Sphingobium yanoikuyae: one gene and its partner. The protein of the gene in region 2 interacts with the protein of the main gene of each other region in a pairwise test. Links are inferred from orthologs where the notes say so. Each region holds a gene or a part of one and is shown on either strand. Other genes may lie near its edges. The genes, in order: sucC and sucD.

Region 1 (8,982 bases), 2.1 Mb from region 2 along the record:
GTAACGGAGCGCAGCGCACTTCAAGTACGTAAGCACCGGAACGCAGAAAGGCGCGCTTTGCAGGCCCCTATGGGCGTACTGGTGGCCAATTCCTATTCCGCTGTCCTACAACCCGCCTTTCTGCCTACCCTTCCGGCAACGCGTCCTCTTTCCCTGAAAGGGCCTTGCCATGTCCTGCGCATTTCCGCCGATCACGCCGCCCCTGCCGGACACCATCCCCACGCCCGATCCGCAGCGGCGGGTCGATGGCTGGAGCCCGGCGCGCCAGCGGCGCTTCCTGGAGATACTCGCCGCCACCGGCGTCATCATGCTCGCCTGCGAAGGGGTGCGCATCACCGCGCGCTCGGCCTATAGCTTGCGCATCCGCCATGACGGCGCCGCCTTTCGCCTCGGCTGGGACGCCGCGATCCTGATCGCCCGCGCCCGCCTGGCCGACGATCTCCTGTCGCGCGCGATCATGGGCAGCGAGGAGACGATCCGCAAGGATCCCGACAATTACGAAGTCCGCCGCCACCGCCATGACAATCGCCTCGCCATGTCGATGCTCGCGCGGCTCGATCGCATGGCCGACAGCCCGCCCGAAGGGTCGGATGCCGCGCTCGCCCGCGTCGTGGCCCAGGATTTCACCGCCTATCTCGACCTGATCTGCCCGGCCGAGGATGCCGACAAGGAGTCCGAACTGATCGGCCTGCCGCGCACCGGCATGGAGCGCATGGCCCGCGACATGGCCGACGCCCGCCTGCTCAACGGCGACCAGCCCGAGACGCCCGACCCCGTCGAACCCGAGGTCGCAACAGCCCTCGCCCCCGCCGCCTCGGTCGCGCTGTTCATCGCCGCCCGGCTCGCGCTCCAGCCCGGTGCGAAACGCCCGCCCATCCAGCCCGGAATCTCGCCCTTTTCCGACCGCAATGAACGGTGTGAACTTCCGCCCCATATCCACCGCGCCGACCTGCCGCCCGAGGAGGCCGCGACCCGTTTGCGCGGCGTCTGGTGGGATGAGGATCGCGAGCAATTGCGCACCGATTACCCCGCCCCGCCCGGCTTCACCGGCGACCAGAGCGAGGATTATTACGATATCGACGAGTATGACCGCGCCCTGACACAAGCCGAGGAGGCCGCCTATGCCGCGGAGCTGGAGGCGCAGGCCCGCCCCTATGAGGAAGCCGCAACCCGCGCCCGCGACGCCCGTTTCGGCTTCGCGCCGGGCAGTGACGAGGAAATCGCCGTGCTGGAAGCGGCCGGTTACGAGCTTCTGAACGAGGATGAGGAAGACGAGGCGGAAGAGGAGGACGCGGCGGCAGCCCCCGCCGAAACGGCCAGTGATTTGCCAGGACGCCCGCAATGCCGTACAAGGGCGCTGCTATAGTCGCAAATCGACGGTCTTCGGCGCTTTGCGGCACCTATCTCCCTCTTTCCCTGCCCCTCTAGCGACCCGGCGTGCCCGCCATGGGTCCGCCGCATGAAAGAAGGAAATATCATGAGCAGCATCACCGGAACCGTGAAGTTCTTCAACGCCGACAAGGGCTATGGCTTCATCGAGCCCGACACCGGCGGCCAGGACGCGTTCGTCCACATCAGCGCGGTCGAGCGCGCCGGCCTCGCCACCCTGCGCGAGAAGGACCGCGTCACCTATGACCTGGAGCAGGACAAGCGCGGCAAGATGGCCGCGGTGAACATCGCCCACGCCGAATAATCGGCCAATCGAGCCGGGCGCCACCTCACCGTGGCGCCCGGTCCCGATTTATCCGGCCCGGTCAGATATAATCCTCGGCGATGCTGGCGCCCAGCAGGATCAGGTTCGCCGCGATCAGCATCGCCATGTTCGCGCGCCGGCTCCGCACCCGCAGCAGCGCGACCAGCAGGGTCAGCAACCCCACCAGCCCGCCCAGCAGGATCGGCGCGGCATAGGGGGCGAGCGGTCCGGCGGGGGCATCGGCGACCGGCCTTACCTCTTCCAGCACGCCCTGGCCGATCGTGACCGCGACATTGGCCAGCAGCAGCCCGCCGATCACCATCCGCTTCTGCCGGTCATACCAGTCGTCGAAATCGGGCCATTGTTCCGGCTCGTCGGGAAAGATCAGCGACGCGGCAAGATGATAGACGCCCACGATCGCCAGCACCACGACCAGCGTCAGATAGCTCGCATCCATCTGGTCCCGCATGATATAGGCGCTGCCCCAGAAGCTGGTGAGGTCCAGCAGCACGAACAGCCCCAGCAGCGGCGTCAGCCAGCCGATCCGCACCGGCTTGGCCGTCCGCTTGAGCTTCAGCGCACGGGCAAAGCCGCCCAGCACCTCGGCGATCGCCAGCCCCAGCAGCAGCCCGAACACCGCGAACACCAGATCGAATGCCGACATTGCCACCCCCTTGTCACGGCGGCCCCCGCCACCGTCCGTCGCAAGACTAGCAAGGCCCGTCGCGGACGCAATCATGCTCGGAACCCTTGTCGCCGACGCCGGTTCTTTTCCCCGACTGGCAACCAAGGAGTTCCCCATGATCCGCACCCTGATTTTCGGCGCCATCGCCGGCTATGTCGGCAAGAAGCTCTATGACGACGGCAAGCTGACCGAGTTCAAGGACGACCTCGTCGCCCGCTACAACGAAGCCCGTGCCAAGCTGGAGGACCAGCGCATCCAGGACAGCCCGGCCCCGGTCGTCACCCCGGCCACGGCCAGCGGCGCCTCGCCCCTGGCCCATTAAGCCCCATCCCCTCGGCGGCGCGTCCCCTCGACGCGCCGTTGATGCCGTCCGCTCGCTGCCGCACTCCCCTCTCGATGGCAGTGGCGGGCGGTTTCGCGTTTCTGATCAGTATCTTGGCGCAACCTTCGCGCCGCTTGCGGGTTCTCCTCGCGACAGGGAAAAGAAGAGGAGACTATCCCGTGCGTACCCCCATAATGGCGCTTGCCGCCCTTGCCATGCTCCCGCTCGGCGCCTGCGCCTCGGACAATTATGGCGGCGGCTATGGCTATGACCGCCCCGGCGGCTACAACCGTCCGCCCGGCGGCCGTGACCGCGACCGGGATCGCCGCCCGCCGCGCCGCCATCTCGGCGACAATGACCAGATCTACCGCGACCGCGACGGCCGCTATTATTGCAAGCGGGATGACGGCACCACCGGCACCATCGTCGGCGCCATCGCCGGTGGCGTGCTCGGCAATGTCATCGCTCCCGGCGGCTCCAAGACGCTCGGCACCATCCTGGGCGGCGCCGGCGGCGCCCTTGCCGGCCGGGCCATCGACAAGAACGACATCAACTGCGAATAGCCCGCACAGAAAAAGGGCGTGGGAATCGCTCCCCACGCCCTTTCCTACTCAAGCCAATTCGGCTTACAGCTTGCCGGTCAGTTCCGGCACCACCTTGAACAGATCACCGACCAGGCCGATGTCGGCCACCTGGAAGATCGGCGCATCCTCATCCTTGTTGATGGCGACGATGGTCTTGCTGTCCTTCATGCCGGCCAGATGCTGGATCGCACCAGAAATGCCGACGGCGATATAGACTTCCGGCGCGACGATCTTGCCGGTCTGGCCGACCTGATAGTCGTTGGGGACATAGCCCGCATCGACCGCAGCGCGCGAGGCACCCACGGCCGCGCCCAGCTTGTCGGCCAGCGGCATGATATATTCCTCGAAGGTCGGACCGTCCTTCAGCGCGCGGCCACCCGACACGATCACCTTGGCGCTGGTCAGCTCGGGCCGTTCCAGCTTGGCGATCTCGGCGCCGACGAAGGCGGAAATGCCCTTGTCGCCGGTCGAGGCCACGGCTTCCACCGCGCCGCTGCCGCCGTCCTTGGCCGCCTTTTCAAAGGCGGTGCCGCGAACGGTGATGACCTTCTTGGCGTCCTTCGACTTGACGGTCGCGATCGCGTTGCCGGCATAGATCGGGCGAGTGAAGGTATCTTCGCTCTCGACCGACAGGATATCGCTGATCTGCATGACATCGAGCAGCGCGGCGACGCGCGGCGCGATATTCTTGCCGTTGCTGGTGGCCGGCGCGACGAACGCATCATGATGGCCCATCAGCTCGACGATCAGCGGCGCGACATTCTCCGGCAGCGCATGGCCAAAGGCCGCGTCGTCGGCGACATGGACCTTGCCCACGCCGGCGATCTTGGCGGCTTCGGCGGCCACGCCGTCGACGCCCTGGCCTGCGACCAGCAGATGGACTTCGCCCAGCTTGGCGGCGGCGGTCACGGCGGAAAGGGTCGCATCCTTGACGGCGCCGCCCTCATGTTCAACCCAAACGAGCGTCTTCGTCATGCTGCAACTCCCAGAGCCTTGAGCTTGGCCACCAGTTCATCGACATCGGCAACCTTGATGCCGGCCGAGCGCTTGGGCGGTTCGGAGACCTTTAGCGTCTCCAGACGGGCGGCGATGTCGACGCCGTAATCAGCCGGGGTCTTGTTCGCCAGCGGCTTGGACTTGGCCTTCATGATGTTGGGCAGCGACGCATAGCGCGGCTCATTGAGGCGCAGGTCAGTGGTGATGATCGCCGGGGTGTTGAGCTTCACCGTCTCCAGGCCGCCATCGACTTCGCGGGTGACGTTGACCTTGTCGCCCTCGACCTCGACCTTGCTGGCGAACGTGCCCTGCGGCAGGTTCAGCAGCGCGGCGAGCATCTGGCCGGTCTGGTTGCTGTCATCGTCGATCGCCTGCTTGCCCAGGATGATCAGGCCAGCACCTTCCTCTTCCTGCACCTTGGCGAGCAGCTTGGCCACGCCCAGCGGTTCGACTTCGTCATCGGTCTGGATCAGGATGGCGCGGTCCGCGCCCATCGCCAGCGCGGTGCGCAGCGTTTCCTGCGCCTTGGCGACGCCGATCGATACCGCCACGACCTCGGTCGCCGCGCCCTTTTCCTTCAGGCGAATGGCTTCCTCGACGGCGATTTCGTCGAACGGGTTCATGCTCATCTTGACGTTGGCCAGGTCCACGCCCGTGCCATCCGCCTTCACGCGCGGCTTTACGTTGTAGTCGATAACCCGCTTCACGGGAACAAGGATCTTCATTTCAACATCCTCCATTTTCACGCCATCGCCCGCCAACGCGAACACGGACGTGGGCGACCCGTTTCCAGGTCACCCACGCCCTATGGCGTATCTTCTCAGGTGATTAGGGGGCTCAGGCCGCCTTCCTCACTTCTGCCACGATCTTCTTGGCCGCATCGCCCAGGTCATCCGCGGGGACGATCGGCAGACCCGAATTGGCCAGAATGTCCTTGCCCTGCTGGACGTTGGTGCCTTCCAGGCGGACAACCAGCGGAACCGACAGGTTCACTTCCTTGGCAGCCTCGACGATACCATTGGCAATGATGTCGCACTTCATGATGCCGCCGAAGATGTTGACCAGAATGCCCTTAACGGCCGGGTCCTTCAGGATGATCTTGAACGCTGCGGTCACCTTTTCGGTGGTGGCGCCGCCACCCACGTCCAGGAAGTTGGCGGGGAATTCGCCGTTCAGCTTGATGATGTCCATGGTCGCCATGGCCAGGCCAGCGCCGTTCACCATGCAGCCGATGTTGCCGTCCAGCTTGATGTAGGCGAGGTCGTACTTCGACGCTTCGACTTCGGCAGCATCTTCCTCGGTCAGGTCGCGCAGTTCGGCGATGTCCTTGTGACGGAACATGGCGTTGCCGTCGAAACCGACCTTGGCGTCGAGGACGAGGAGGTTGCCCTGCTCGGTCAGCGCCAGCGGGTTGACTTCGATCTGCTCGGCGTCGGTGTCGAGGAACGCGGCGTAGAGCGACGCGGCAACCTTCGAAGCCTGCTTGGCGAGGTCGCCGGTCAGGCCGAGCGCAGCGGCAACGGCGCGGCCGTGGTGCGGCTGGAAGCCGGTGGCCGGATCGACCGAGAAGCTGTGGATCTTTTCGGGGGTCGAGTGGGCGACCTCTTCAATGTCCATGCCGCCTTCGGTCGACACGACGAAGGCGATGCGGCTGGTGGCGCGATCGACCAGCAACGCCAGGTAGAATTCCTTGGCAATGTCGGCGCCGTCGGTGATGTACAGACGATTGACCTGCTTGCCCGCTTCGCCGGTCTGGATGGTGACCAGCGTGTTGCCGAGCATGTCGGTGGCGTGGGCCTTCACCTCGTCCAGGTTGAAGGCGAGGCGGACGCCGCCCTTGGCTTCGGGGGCCAGTTCCTTGAACTTGCCCTTGCCGCGGCCACCAGCGTGGATCTGCGACTTCACGACATAGAGCGGCCCGGGCAGCTTCTTGGCGGCCTCGACGGCTTCCTCGACGGTGAAGGCAGCGTGACCGGCGGCGATCGGCGCGCCATACTTGGCGAGCAGTTCCTTCGCCTGATATTCGTGAATGTTCATGGGCTAGCCCGTCCTTTGTTCACAGGAAAACTGTTGAGGCGGGTTAAGCACAGGCGAGGAAGCAGGGCCAGAGCCATTTCGCAAAACGACTTTGCAAAATTGCAAAACCCTTGCGAAGCCCGACCCTGCTTTATTGTGAAATCGGCGTCAGAAGGAGCAGTGGATGGCGGCCTTGCTGGTCACCAGGAAAATCTCCGGATCCTCCAGCGCACGGACCTTATAGAGCAGTTCGTCCATGCTCATCTTGCCCATGTGCGACTTGTGGAGCGAGGCGATCGACTGGAGCCGCCGCAACTGCACCAGGCTGAGCCGATCGACCATGCGTTCGGCCATGCAGCCCGCCATGCGCGGCGAAAGACCAGCATCGATCAGCCCGGCGCGCACGCGTGATTCGGGGGAAACGCTGGCGCAGGAGGCCAGCAGAAGGGAGCCGGCGAGCACGCCGATCGTTGCACGAAAAGATATGGTTGCCATGGGCACGGCCATGACAGCAGATGGCTGAACAGAGCCTAAATGCGCAGGACAGCCAAAGGAGTTTGCATGGATCGGATATTTTCCGCCCTGTCGGCACGGATCGCCAGTTGGACTGGCCAGCCGCTCGCCTTCATCCTGGCGGTCGGCGTGGTATTGATCTGGGGCGTGACCGGCCCGCTCTTTCATTATTCCGACACTTGGCAACTGGTGATCAATACCGGCACGACCATCGTAACCTTCCTGATGGTCTTCCTGATCCAGAATGCCCAGAACCGCGACGGCGCCGCGATCCAGGCCAAGCTCGACGAACTGATCCGTTCGATCGAGACCGCGCGCAACGATTTCATCGGCATCGAACATCTGACCGAAGCCGAACTGGAAAAGATCAAGACGATATTGGAACGGGAATGCGGTGCCGATGGCCCGCATCAGGAAGTGATCGATCGCCTGATTTCCCGTCGATAGCGCGATGAGGCAACGGCCGGAGAATCAATGTGCCGGAATGATCAGCCTCTCCTGCTGCTCATTGCGCCTGCGATAGGCTTCGACCTGATCGATATAACCGCGTGCCAGCCCTTCATAGGCAGCGCGCCCCTCGGGCGATGTTGTTGCCTGCGCGTTTATCAGCGACATCTGCTGGCGATGCAGCAGATAGTTGACGTCCGTCTCCATCGGTTCGCCCTCCTCCCGTATTTTTCGAAAGTGCGGTCGGCGCGCTGACGCGAAGCGAGTCGCGGCAACGGCAAGGCGATAGTAGCATGAAGGTTAATGCTACGCGATTCCCCTCACCCTGCGCCCCGCTCGACCGAACGCGGCGCTGGTGCAAAACGCAGCACCGCATAACCGCACAGCGCGGACAGCAAGGATCCGCCAAGGATGCCGATCTTGGCCTCCTCGACCAGCAATGGCTGCCCCGGAAAGGCGAGCGCGCCAATGAACAGGCTCATGGTGAAGCCAATGCCGCACAACAGCGCCATGCCGTAAATCTGCACCCAGGTCGCCCCCGAAGGCCGCGCCGCGATGCCCAGTTTCTGCGCCAGCCAGATGCTACCGAACACGCCCAGTTGCTTGCCAAGCAGCAGCCCCAGCGCCACGCCGATCGGCAAGGGACTGAGCAGAGCGCCGATCGCTTCGCCATTGAGCGTGATGCCGGCATTGGCAAAGCCGAAGAGCGGCACGATCAGATAGGCGCTCCAGGGATGGATCAGATGTTCCAGGCGATGGAGCGGACTGTCCACCGCATCCGGCGCACCCGGCGTGCGATTGACCGGGATGGTGATGGCGGCGAGCACGCCCGCGATCGTGGCATGTACGCCCGACAGCAGCATCAGATACCAGAGCAGCAGGAAGCCGATGAGATAAGGTGCCAAGGATCGCACACCGACACGGTTCATCCCGAACATGACCAGCAGGACGACAAAGGCGCCGGCCAAAGCCATGATATCCAGCCCCTGGCTATAGGCCAGCGCAATGATCGCCACCGCGCCCATGTCGTCGACGATCGCGACCGCCGTCAGGAACAGTTTGATCGATGCGGGCGCCCGCGATCCCAGCAGCGCCAGAACCCCGATCGCAAAGGCAATATCGGTGGCCGCCGGGATCGCCCAGCCGCGCGCCAGGGCCGGTTCCCCAGCCGTAACGGCCAGATAGACCAGCGCCGGCGCGATCATGCCCGCCCCCGCCGCGATGAAAGGCAGGCGCCGCCTCTCCCAGGTGGACAGGCCGCCATCGACGAACTCACGTTTGATCTCCAGCCCGACGAGCAGGAAGAAGATCGCCATCAGTCCGTCATTGACCCACAAATGGATCGTCATGGGACCGAGCGCAGGAGCAAGCACCGGCCCCGTCACCATATGGAAGATGTCATGATAGACATGGCCGGCAGCACCCGGAAGATTCGCCATGATCATTGCGATCGCGGCCGAAATCATCAGCAAGACGCCACTGCCTGCTTCTCCCTTCAGGAAATTCCTGATGGCGGACACGGGCCGTTCGGTCACGTCTCTTCTCCATAAGTGCTTGCCGGTATTGCCATTCTTCCCCCTTAGGGAAATTTCCGCTCAGGTCCAACCCAGATCCGCCGGCCAATGTTGACAGCTTTTCTCCAAAATACTTGGAAGACCGCTGTTCTCATGACATAAATTCACCCAGCCGCATGGCGATCGGGACAGGGGAAATCCGGGATCGTGGG
Region 2 (9,008 bases):
CCTGCCCATCATGATGGCCAGCTTCGGCGTCGCCTTCCTCATCGTCTGGGGCTGGGGCGCGCGCGAAGCGGGCTGGTGGAGCGGTGCCTTCTTCAGCGTCGCCACGGGCTTTTCCGTGCCGGTCGCGTTCGACTTCCTGCCCACGGACCTGTGGGGCATCGTCGCCGACACCGCCTTTGCCACCGGATTCCTGCTGTTCAGCCAGGCGCTGCTGACGCGCTGGCGCCCCAATTGGGTGCTGGGGCTGCGCATCGCCATCTGGGCGATATCGATCCTGATCTGCAGCTTTGCAGTGATGCGGGACATCGTCCCGCTGGAACTGGTGTCGTCCGATTTCGGTTGCTTCCTGCTGATATCCATTCCGCTGATTGCGGGCCGCGGCCAGTTGCGCGGCTGGCCCGATCGCGCCCTCTATGCCGCCGTCACCCTGGTCGCGCTCGACAATCTGCTGCGCGGCAGCAGCGTGTCCTTCACCCTGCCCGGCGGCGTCGCGTTCCGCGACAGCCAATATGCCTTCCTGATGCAGGCGCTGGCCTGCATGTTCGGCCTGTTCCTGGCCCTATCGGCGCTCGCGGCAGCCATGCAGGACGTGCTCACCCGTTACCGCCATGATGCCCATGTCGATCCGCTGTCGGGCCTGCTCAATCGCCGCGGGTTCGAGGAGGCGGTGGCCCGCCATGATGCCAGCGGCAGCCTGATCGCCTGCGACATCGATCATTTCAAGCGGGTCAACGACGCCCATGGCCATGGGCTGGGCGACCGGGTGATCGTCGCGCTGGCCGATGCGCTGCGGGCGCTGGCCCCGGCCGATGCCGTCATCGCCCGCTTCGGCGGCGAGGAGTTCATCCTCTTCCTGCCCGGCGCAGACCCCGCCATGGCGACCGGCATTGCCGACGCGATCCGGCTGCGCTTTGCCGAACAGGCGGCAAGCCGGCTTGGCCTGCCCGGCCCGCTCACCGCCAGCTTCGGCCTCACCAGCCTGCATCGCGCCGACCGCTCGATCCATGACGCGATCGCCCGCGCCGACAGCGCGCTCTATGAAGCGAAGGAAAAGGGCCGCAATCGCGTCGCCATTCGGCCCGCGCTGGCGCCCGCCGGCGATGCTCAGTCGAGCCGCGCCATCGCCTGAAGAAAGGCGTCGCGCGCGGCCTGGCGCTTGAGCCGCCGGCGTCGCAGCAGGATCGCGACCGCGCCGAAGGGCAGACACACCGCCAGCCCCAGGGCCGTCTGCGGCAATATCTGCAACGTCATTTCGGGATGGCGGACGATCGCGATGATGTCGGCCAGCGCGGTCAGCACCGAAAAGATGATCCACAGCGCAAAGAACAACCGCTCGGGATTGGCCGACGGCACCGACTGGCTGGAGGGGAATTGGTTCATGCCCGTCCGATAGAGCAGCGCGCGTCCTTCCCCAAAAGAAAAAGGCCCCCGCTTGGCGGAGGCCCCTTCCCTTATCCTGCGATCGCGCAGTCGATCACATGTGGATCGGCTTACCGGTCACGGCCATCGCCGCTTCCTTGATCGCTTCGCTGTGCGTCGGGTGCGCATGGCAAGTGTAAGCGATGTCTTCGCTCGATGCGCCGAATTCCATGGCCTGCGCGGCCTGTGCGATCATCGTGCCGGCGACGGTGGCGATGATCCACACGCCCAGCACCTTATCGGTTTCGGCGTCGGCGATGATCTTCACGAAGCCGTCGGGCTCGTGATTGGTCTTGGCACGGCTGTTCGCCATCATCGGGAACTTGCCGACCTTGACGGCGCCACGTTCCTTGGCGGCTTCCTCGGTCAGGCCCACGCCCGCGATTTCCGGCTTGGTGTAGACCACCGAGGGGATCACGTCATGATTCACGATGCCGGTCAGGCCCGCGATATTCTCGGCGACGGCAATGCCTTCGTCCTCGGCCTTGTGCGCCAGCATCGGGCCGGGGATGACGTCACCAATCGCCCAGACGCCCGGAACCTTGGTGCCGAACTCATGGTCGGTCTCGATCTGACCGCGCGCGTTCAGCTCCAGGCCGATCTTGTCGAGGCCCAGGCCTTCGGTGTTGGGACGACGACCGATCGATACCAGAACGACATCGGCTTCGATCTTCTCGGCGTCGCCACCGGCGGCGGGTTCGACGGTCAGGGTCACGCCCGACTTGCCGACTTCGGCGCCGGTCACCTTGGTGCCGAGCTTATATTCGAAGCCCTGCTTCTTGAAGATCTTGTTGGCTTCCTTGCGAACTTCGCCATCCATGCCGGGCAGGATCTGGTCGAGATATTCGACGACAGTGACCTTGGCGCCCAGGCGCTTCCACACCGAACCCAGTTCCAGACCGATGACGCCACCGCCGACGACGACCAGATGGCCCGGAACCTTGTCCAGTTCCAGCGCGCCGGTCGAATCGACGATCTTGCCGCCCGCATTGTCCACGGCCACGCCCGGCAGCGGGGCGACCGACGAACCGGTGGCGATGACGATGTTCTTCGCCGTCACCTTCTCGCCGTTCACTTCGACGGTGTTGGCGCCGGTGAAGCTGGCCAGGCCCTTGAGCCAGGTCACCTTGTTCTTCTTGAACAGATATTCGATGCCGCCGGTCAGGCCCTTGATGGCATCGACGCGCTGGCCCTGCATGGTGGGCAGGTCCAGGCTCATCTTGTCGATCTTGACGCCCAGCTTGGCGAGCGCGCCATTGGCGGCCTCGTCATAAAGTTCCGAGGCGTGCAGCAGCGCCTTCGACGGGATGCAGCCGACGTTGAGGCAGGTGCCGCCCAGCGTCTCGCGGCTTTCGGCACAGGCGGTCTTCAGGCCCAGCTGCGCAGCACGGATCGCGGCGACATAGCCACCCGGGCCAGCACCGATAACCAGGACGTCATAATCGAAATCGGACATGGGGTTTTCCCTTCTCCAGTCATGCCAGCCAAACTGGCATCGCTCTGCCCCAAATCAAGGGCAAGAGGCGCCCCGGCCGAAGCCGGGGCAACAATAAATGGTGATTATTACAGGTCGATCAGCAGACGGGTCGGATCCTCGATCGCGTTCTTGACCGCGACAAGGAAGGTCACCGCTTCACGACCGTCGATCAGGCGATGGTCATAGCTGAGCGCCAGATACATCATCGGGCGGATCACGATCTGGCCGTTACGGACGACCGGGCGGTCCTCGATGCGGTGCAGGCCCAGAACCGCCGACTGGGGCGGGTTGATGATCGGGCTGGACAGCAGCGAACCGAACACGCCGCCGTTGGAGATGGTGAAGGTGCCGCCCTTCATATCTTCCATCGTCAGCTTGCCTTCCTTGGCCTTCTTGCCGAAGCCGCCGATGGTCTTTTCAATGGCAGCGACGCTCAGGCTTTCCGCATTGCGGATGACCGGAACGACCAGGCCGGTCGGGGCCGAAACGGCGACCGAGATGTCGGCGAAGTCGTTATAGACGATCTCGTCGCCTTCGATCTGCGCGTTGACGCCCGGAATGTCCTTCAGCGCCATGCAGACGGCCTTGGTGAAGAAGCCCATGAAGCCCAGACGGACGCCATGCTTCTTCTCGAACAGATCCTTGTACTTGGCGCGCGCCTCGATGACGTTGGTCATGTCGACGTCGTTGTACGTGGTCAGCAGGGCAGCGTTGTTCTGCGCTTCCTTCAGACGCTTGGCGACGGTCTGGCGCAGGCGGGTCATCTTGACGCGTTCCTGCTTGCGGCTGGGGCCAGCGGCCGGCGCATCGGCGGCAGGCGCCGAAGCAGGGGTCGCAGCAGCAGCCTTGGCAGTGCCGGCAGCGACGGCGGCCATGACGTCGTCCTTGGTCAGACGGCCGTCCTTGCCGGTGCCCTTGATCTTGCTCGGGTCAAGACCATGCTCCAGCACCAGGCGGCGGACCGCCGGCGACAGGGTCAGGCTGCCGCCCTCTTCGTCGTCCGATGCAGCCGGGGCCGAAGCGGCCGGCGCGGGTGCAGCGGCTTCCGCCTTGGCGGCGGGAGCAGCGGCAGCAGCCGGCGCGGCGGCAGCGGCACCGCCTTCGTTCACATAGGCCAGCAGCGCGCCGACCTCGACCGTGTCGCCTTCCTTGGCGACCAGATCCCCCATGACACCGGCGACCGGCGAGGGCACGTCGACCGCGACCTTGTCGGTTTCCAGGCTGACGATCGGCTCGTCGGCCTTGACCGCTTCACCCGGCTTCTTGAGCCACTGACCGACGGTTGCTTCGGTAACGGATTCGCCCAGCGTGGGGACTTTGACTTCGGTTGCCATGTGCTTTCTCAGCCTTTCTTCTGGCGACGGATTTCTTCACGAACGCTGTGACCCAGCGCATCGGCGACGAGGGCGCCCTGTTCGGACACATGGCGCGAGGCCAGGCCCGTGGCAGGCGATGCCGAAGCCTTGCGGCCGGCATAGCGGGCGCGCTTGGGCGCCTTGCCGGCCTTGGCCAGCGCTTCCTCGATATAGGGTTCGACGAAGGACCAGGCGCCGTTGTTGCGCGGTTCTTCCTGACACCAGACGACATCTTCCAGATTGGTCATGCGCTCGATGCGCGTGGCCAGTGCGTCGGTCGCGAACGGATAAATCTGTTCGATACGGACGATCTGGGTGTTGGCGTCGCCGGCGGCGTCGCGGGCTTCCATCAGGTCGTAGAAGACCTTGCCCGAGCAGAGCACCAGGCGCTTGGTATCCTTGTCGGCCGACCCATTGGGGTCCGACAGGATGCGCTTGAAGTGCGTTTCGCCCAGGAAGTCCTCGGCCTTGCTGACGGCGGCCTTGTGACGCAGCAGCGACTTGGGCGCCATGATGATGAGCGGCTTGCGGAAGGGCCGCAGCATCTGGCGACGCAGCGCGTGGAAGTAATTGGCCGGGGTCGTGATGTTCGCGACCTGGATATTGCCTTCGGCGCACAGCTGCAGATAGCGTTCCAGACGCGCCGAGCTATGCTCGGGCCCCTGGCCTTCATAGCCGTGCGGCAGCAGGCAGACGAGGCCGTTGGACCGCAGCCACTTGGTTTCCGACGACGCGATATACTGGTCGAAGATGATCTGCGCACCGTTGGCGAAATCGCCGAACTGCGCTTCCCAGATCACCAGGCTCTTCGGGTCCGCCAAAGCGAAACCATATTCAAAGCCCAGCACGCCATATTCGGACAAAGGCGAGTCCAGCACTTCGAAACGGCCATGCGGCACGGTCGAGAGCGGGATATACTTGGCCTCGGTGTCCTGGTCGGTCCAGACCGCGTGACGCTGGCTGAAGGTGCCGCGACCCGAGTCCTGACCCGACAGGCGAACGCCATAGCCTTCCGACAGCAGCGAACCGAAGGCCAGGGCCTCGCCGGTCGCCCAGTCGAAATTGGCACCCGACTTGAACATCTCGGCCTTGGCATCCAGCACGCGCTTCAGCGTCTTGTGGACATTATGGCCTTCGGGAACCGTGGTCAGCGTGCGGCCCAGGCTGTCGAACAGCTTCTGGTTGATAGCCGATTCCACGCTCTGGCGCGCGGTTTCGGCATCGGCCGGCTTGTGCAGGCCCGACCAGCGACCGGCGAACCAGTCGGCCTTGTTGGCCTTGTAGCTCTTGGCGGCTTCGAACTCGTCTTCCAGATGGGCGACGAACTCGTCGGTCGAACCGGAGACGAACGCGTCGTCCACCACGCCTTCCGCCTTCAGGCGCGCGGCATAAATGTCGCTGACCGGCGGATGCTGACGGATTTCCTTGTACATCAGCGGCTGGGTGAAGCCCGGCTCGTCGCCTTCGTTATGACCGAAGCGGCGATAGCACCACATGTCGACGACGACGTCGCGATGGAACTTCTGGCGATATTCCATGGCGAGCTTGGTCGCGAAGGTCACGGCTTCGGGATCGTCGCCATTGACGTGCAGGATCGGCGCCTGGACACCCTTCGCCACGTCCGACGGATAGGGCGAGCCGCGCGAGAATTGCGGGCTGGTGGTGAAGCCGATCTGGTTGTTGATGATGAAGTGGACGCAGCCGCCGGTGTTGTAGCCGCTGACGCCCGAGAAGCCGAGGCATTCCCAGACGATACCCTGCCCCGCGAACGCCGCGTCGCCGTGGATCAGCACGGGCAGAACCTGCTCATGCTTGGTGAGGTCATCGCGGAAGGTCTGCTGCGCGCGGACCTTGCCCAGCACCACCGGATCGACGGTTTCAAGGTGCGACGGGTTGGGGACCAGCGACATGTGGACCTTGACGCCGTCGAACTCACGGTCGGTCGAGGTGCCAAGGTGATATTTCACGTCGCCCGAACCACCCACGTCTTCGGGGTTGGCAGTGCCGCCCGAGAATTCGTGGAAAATGACGCGGAAGCCCTTGGCCATGACGTTGGCGAGGACGTTCAGGCGGCCGCGATGGGCCATGCCGAACACGATCTCGCGCACACCCGATGCGCCACCATATTTGATGACCGCTTCGAGCGCGGGGATCATGGACTCGCCACCGTCGAGGCCGAAGCGCTTGGTGCCGACATATTTGCGGCCCAGGAACTTCTCATACTGCTCGCCCTGGATGACCTTGGCCAGGATCGCCTTCTTGCCCTCGGGCGTGAAGTGGATTTCCTTGTCCTTGCCTTCCAGGCGTTCCTGCAGGAAGCGGCGCTCTTCGACGTCCGCGATATGCATATATTCAAGGCCGACATTGCCGCAGTAATTCTGGCGCAGGATCGTCACGATCTCCGCGACGGTCGCGTACTGCAGGCCCAGCGTGCCGCCCAGGAAGACCTTCTTCGACGCATCGGTCAGGCCATGATATTCCGGGGTCAGGTCCGCCGGCAGGTCACGCTTGGCCAGGCCCAGCGGATCGAGATTGGCGGCCAGATGACCGCGCACGCGATATGTGCGGATCAGCATCTGCGCGCGGATTGCGTCCTCGGCAGCCGATGCGATATCGGCCTCGGAAACAGCGGCACCCTGCGCCTTTGCAGCAGCCTTCACGGCCACCTGCATCTGCGTCGGGTCCATCGCCCCGGTCAGGTCGTCGGTGTCCGCCAACGGCCAGTTGGGGCGTGCCCAGCTCGGCCCCTGTTCGATCTCGAAATCCTGGTTCTCGTAACCCATCGTCTTGTGTCCCATGCATGCCGCGTGCAGTCGCGGAGCGGGAAAGTGCGGCCGGGGTGCAGCCCGGCCGCGTTTCCATATCATATTTTAAAGGCGGATCAGCCCTTCAGCACTTCCAGCAGGGTCTCGCCCAGCAGGCTCGGGCTGGCAGCGACCTTGATGCCGGCCGCTTCCATCGCCGCGATCTTGCTTTCCGCGTCGCCCTTGCCGCCCGACACGATCGCGCCAGCGTGGCCCATGCGACGGCCCGGAGGCGCCGTGCGACCTGCGATGAAGCCGGCCATCGGCTTCTTGCGGCCCTTCTTGGCTTCGTCGATCAGGAACTGGGCAGCCTGTTCTTCCGCGTCGCCGCCGATTTCACCGATCATGATGATCGATTCGGTGGCGTCGTCGGCCAGGAACAGTTCCAGCACGTCGATGAAGTTGGTGCCGTTGACCGGGTCACCGCCGATGCCGACGGCCGTGGTCTGGCCCAAGCCCGCATTGGTGGTCTGGAACACGGCTTCATAGGTCAGCGTGCCCGAACGCGACACGACGCCGACCGAACCCTTCGAGAAGATGTTGCCGGGCATGATGCCGATCTTGCATTCGCCCGGCGTCAGCAGGCCGGGGCAGTTCGGGCCGATCAGGCGCGACTTCGAACCCGACAGGGCGCGCTTCACCTTGACCATGTCCAGAACCGGGATGCCTTCGGTGATCGCGACGATCAGCGGGATTTCGGCATCGATCGCTTCCAGGATCGAGTCGGCCGCGAACGGCGGCGGAACATAGATGACCGAGGCGTCGGCGCCGGTCTTCGACTTGGCTTCGGCAACGGTGTCGAACATCGGCAGGCCGATATGGGTCGTGCCGCCCTTGCCGGGGGTCACGCCGCCAACCATCTGCGTGCCATAGGCAAGAGCGGTTTCGGTGTGGAAGGTGCCGGTGGCACCGGTCATACCCTGGGTGATGACCTTGGTGTTCTTGTTCACCAGAATGGACATATGTGTCCCTTTATTCTCTGTGGACGTGGCACTTGGGTCTAAAGCGACCCGTCCCAGGCTGCGCACTTACCTGGAACGGGACGGTGCAAGCTGGTTGGCTCAGGCGAGCGAGGGATCGATACCCTTGCAGGCTTCCAGCAGTTCCTTGACGGCGTCGACCGACACCTGGAGGTTGGCCTTGGCTTCGTCGTTCAGCTCGATCTCGATGACCTGCTCGACGCCATCCTTGCCGATGATGACCGGCACGCCGACATAGAGATTGTCGACGCCATACTGGCCGGTCAGGTTCGCGGCGCAGGGCAGCAGGCGCTTCTTGTCGCCCAGATAGGCTTCAGCCATGGCGATCGCGCTGGTGGCGGGCGCATAGAAGGCCGAACCGGTCTTGAGCAGCGCGACGATCTCGCCGCCGCCCGAACGGGTGCGCTTGACGATGGCGTCGATGCGCTCCTGGGTCGAACGGCCCTGCTTGATCAGGTCGGGAACCGGGATGCCGGCGACGGTCGAATATTCGATCACCGGAACCATGGTGTCGCCGTGGCCGCCGAGCACGAAGCTGGTGACGTCCTTGGCCGAGACGTTGAATTCTTCCGCCAGGAAGTGGTTGAAGCGCGAGCTGTCCAGAACGCCGGCCATGCCGACGACCTTGTTCGAGGGCAGGCCCGAAAATTCGCGCAGCGCCCAGACCATCGCGTCGAGCGGGTTGGTGATGCAGATGACGAAGGCGTCGGGGGCGTTGGCGGCGATGCCCTCGCCCACGGCCTTCATGACCTTGAGGTTGATACCCAGCAGGTCGTCGCGGCTCATGCCCGGCTTGCGGGCGACACCGGCGGTGACGATGATGACGTCCGCGCCCGCGATATCGGCATAGTCGTTGGAACCGGTGATCTTCGCATCGAAACCTTCGACCGAGGCGCACTGCGACAGGTCGAGAGCCTTGCCCTGGGGAACGCCTTCGACGACGTCGAACAGGACGATGTCACCGAGTCCCTTG

Evidence for each region.
Region 1: the proteins of sucD (region 2) and sucC interact in binary tests that used the Escherichia coli proteins (3 or more experiments, as listed by UniProt). The link is inferred for Sphingobium yanoikuyae from one-to-one orthologs.

What each region holds. Positions count from the first base shown.
Region 1 is NZ_CP139979.1:2,729,944-2,738,925, forward strand. The notes cover bases 4,218-7,124. They hold sucC (ADP-forming succinate--CoA ligase subunit beta), read right to left. Parts: upstream 6,318-7,124; coding sequence 5,118-6,317; downstream 4,218-5,117. Other genes in these bases: U0025_RS12560 (electron transfer flavoprotein subunit alpha/FixB family protein), read right to left, coding at 4,218-4,259; U0025_RS12565 (electron transfer flavoprotein subunit beta/FixA family protein), read right to left, coding at 4,256-5,005; U0025_RS12575 (hypothetical protein), read right to left, coding at 6,465-6,791; U0025_RS12580 (low affinity iron permease family protein), read left to right, coding at 6,858-7,124. Also shown: U0025_RS12535 (hypothetical protein), read left to right, coding at 170-1,366; U0025_RS12540 (cold-shock protein), read left to right, coding at 1,478-1,693; U0025_RS12545 (hypothetical protein), read right to left, coding at 1,755-2,357; U0025_RS12550 (hypothetical protein), read left to right, coding at 2,494-2,700; U0025_RS12555 (glycine zipper 2TM domain-containing protein), read left to right, coding at 2,880-3,263; more of U0025_RS12560, read right to left, coding at 3,327-4,217; more of U0025_RS12580, read left to right, coding at 7,125-7,256; U0025_RS12585 (hypothetical protein), read right to left, coding at 7,281-7,463; Na+/H+ antiporter NhaA, read right to left, coding at 7,577-8,791. UniProt on the Escherichia coli protein: Succinyl-CoA synthetase functions in the citric acid cycle (TCA), coupling the hydrolysis of succinyl-CoA to the synthesis of either ATP or GTP and thus represents the only step of substrate-level phosphorylation in the TCA.
Region 2 is NZ_CP139979.1:646,122-655,129, reverse strand. Bases 6,076-9,008 are described here. They hold sucD (succinate--CoA ligase subunit alpha), read right to left. Parts: upstream 8,018-9,008; coding sequence 7,133-8,017; downstream 6,076-7,132. Other genes in these bases: mdh (malate dehydrogenase), read right to left, coding at 8,117-9,008; U0025_RS03000 (2-oxoglutarate dehydrogenase E1 component), read right to left, coding at 6,076-7,034. Also shown: U0025_RS03020 (GGDEF domain-containing protein), read left to right, coding at 1-1,129; U0025_RS03015 (hypothetical protein), read right to left, coding at 1,105-1,380; lpdA (dihydrolipoyl dehydrogenase), read right to left, coding at 1,475-2,875; odhB (2-oxoglutarate dehydrogenase complex dihydrolipoyllysine-residue succinyltransferase), read right to left, coding at 2,983-4,230; more of U0025_RS03000, read right to left, coding at 4,239-6,075. UniProt on the Escherichia coli protein: Succinyl-CoA synthetase functions in the citric acid cycle (TCA), coupling the hydrolysis of succinyl-CoA to the synthesis of either ATP or GTP and thus represents the only step of substrate-level phosphorylation in the TCA.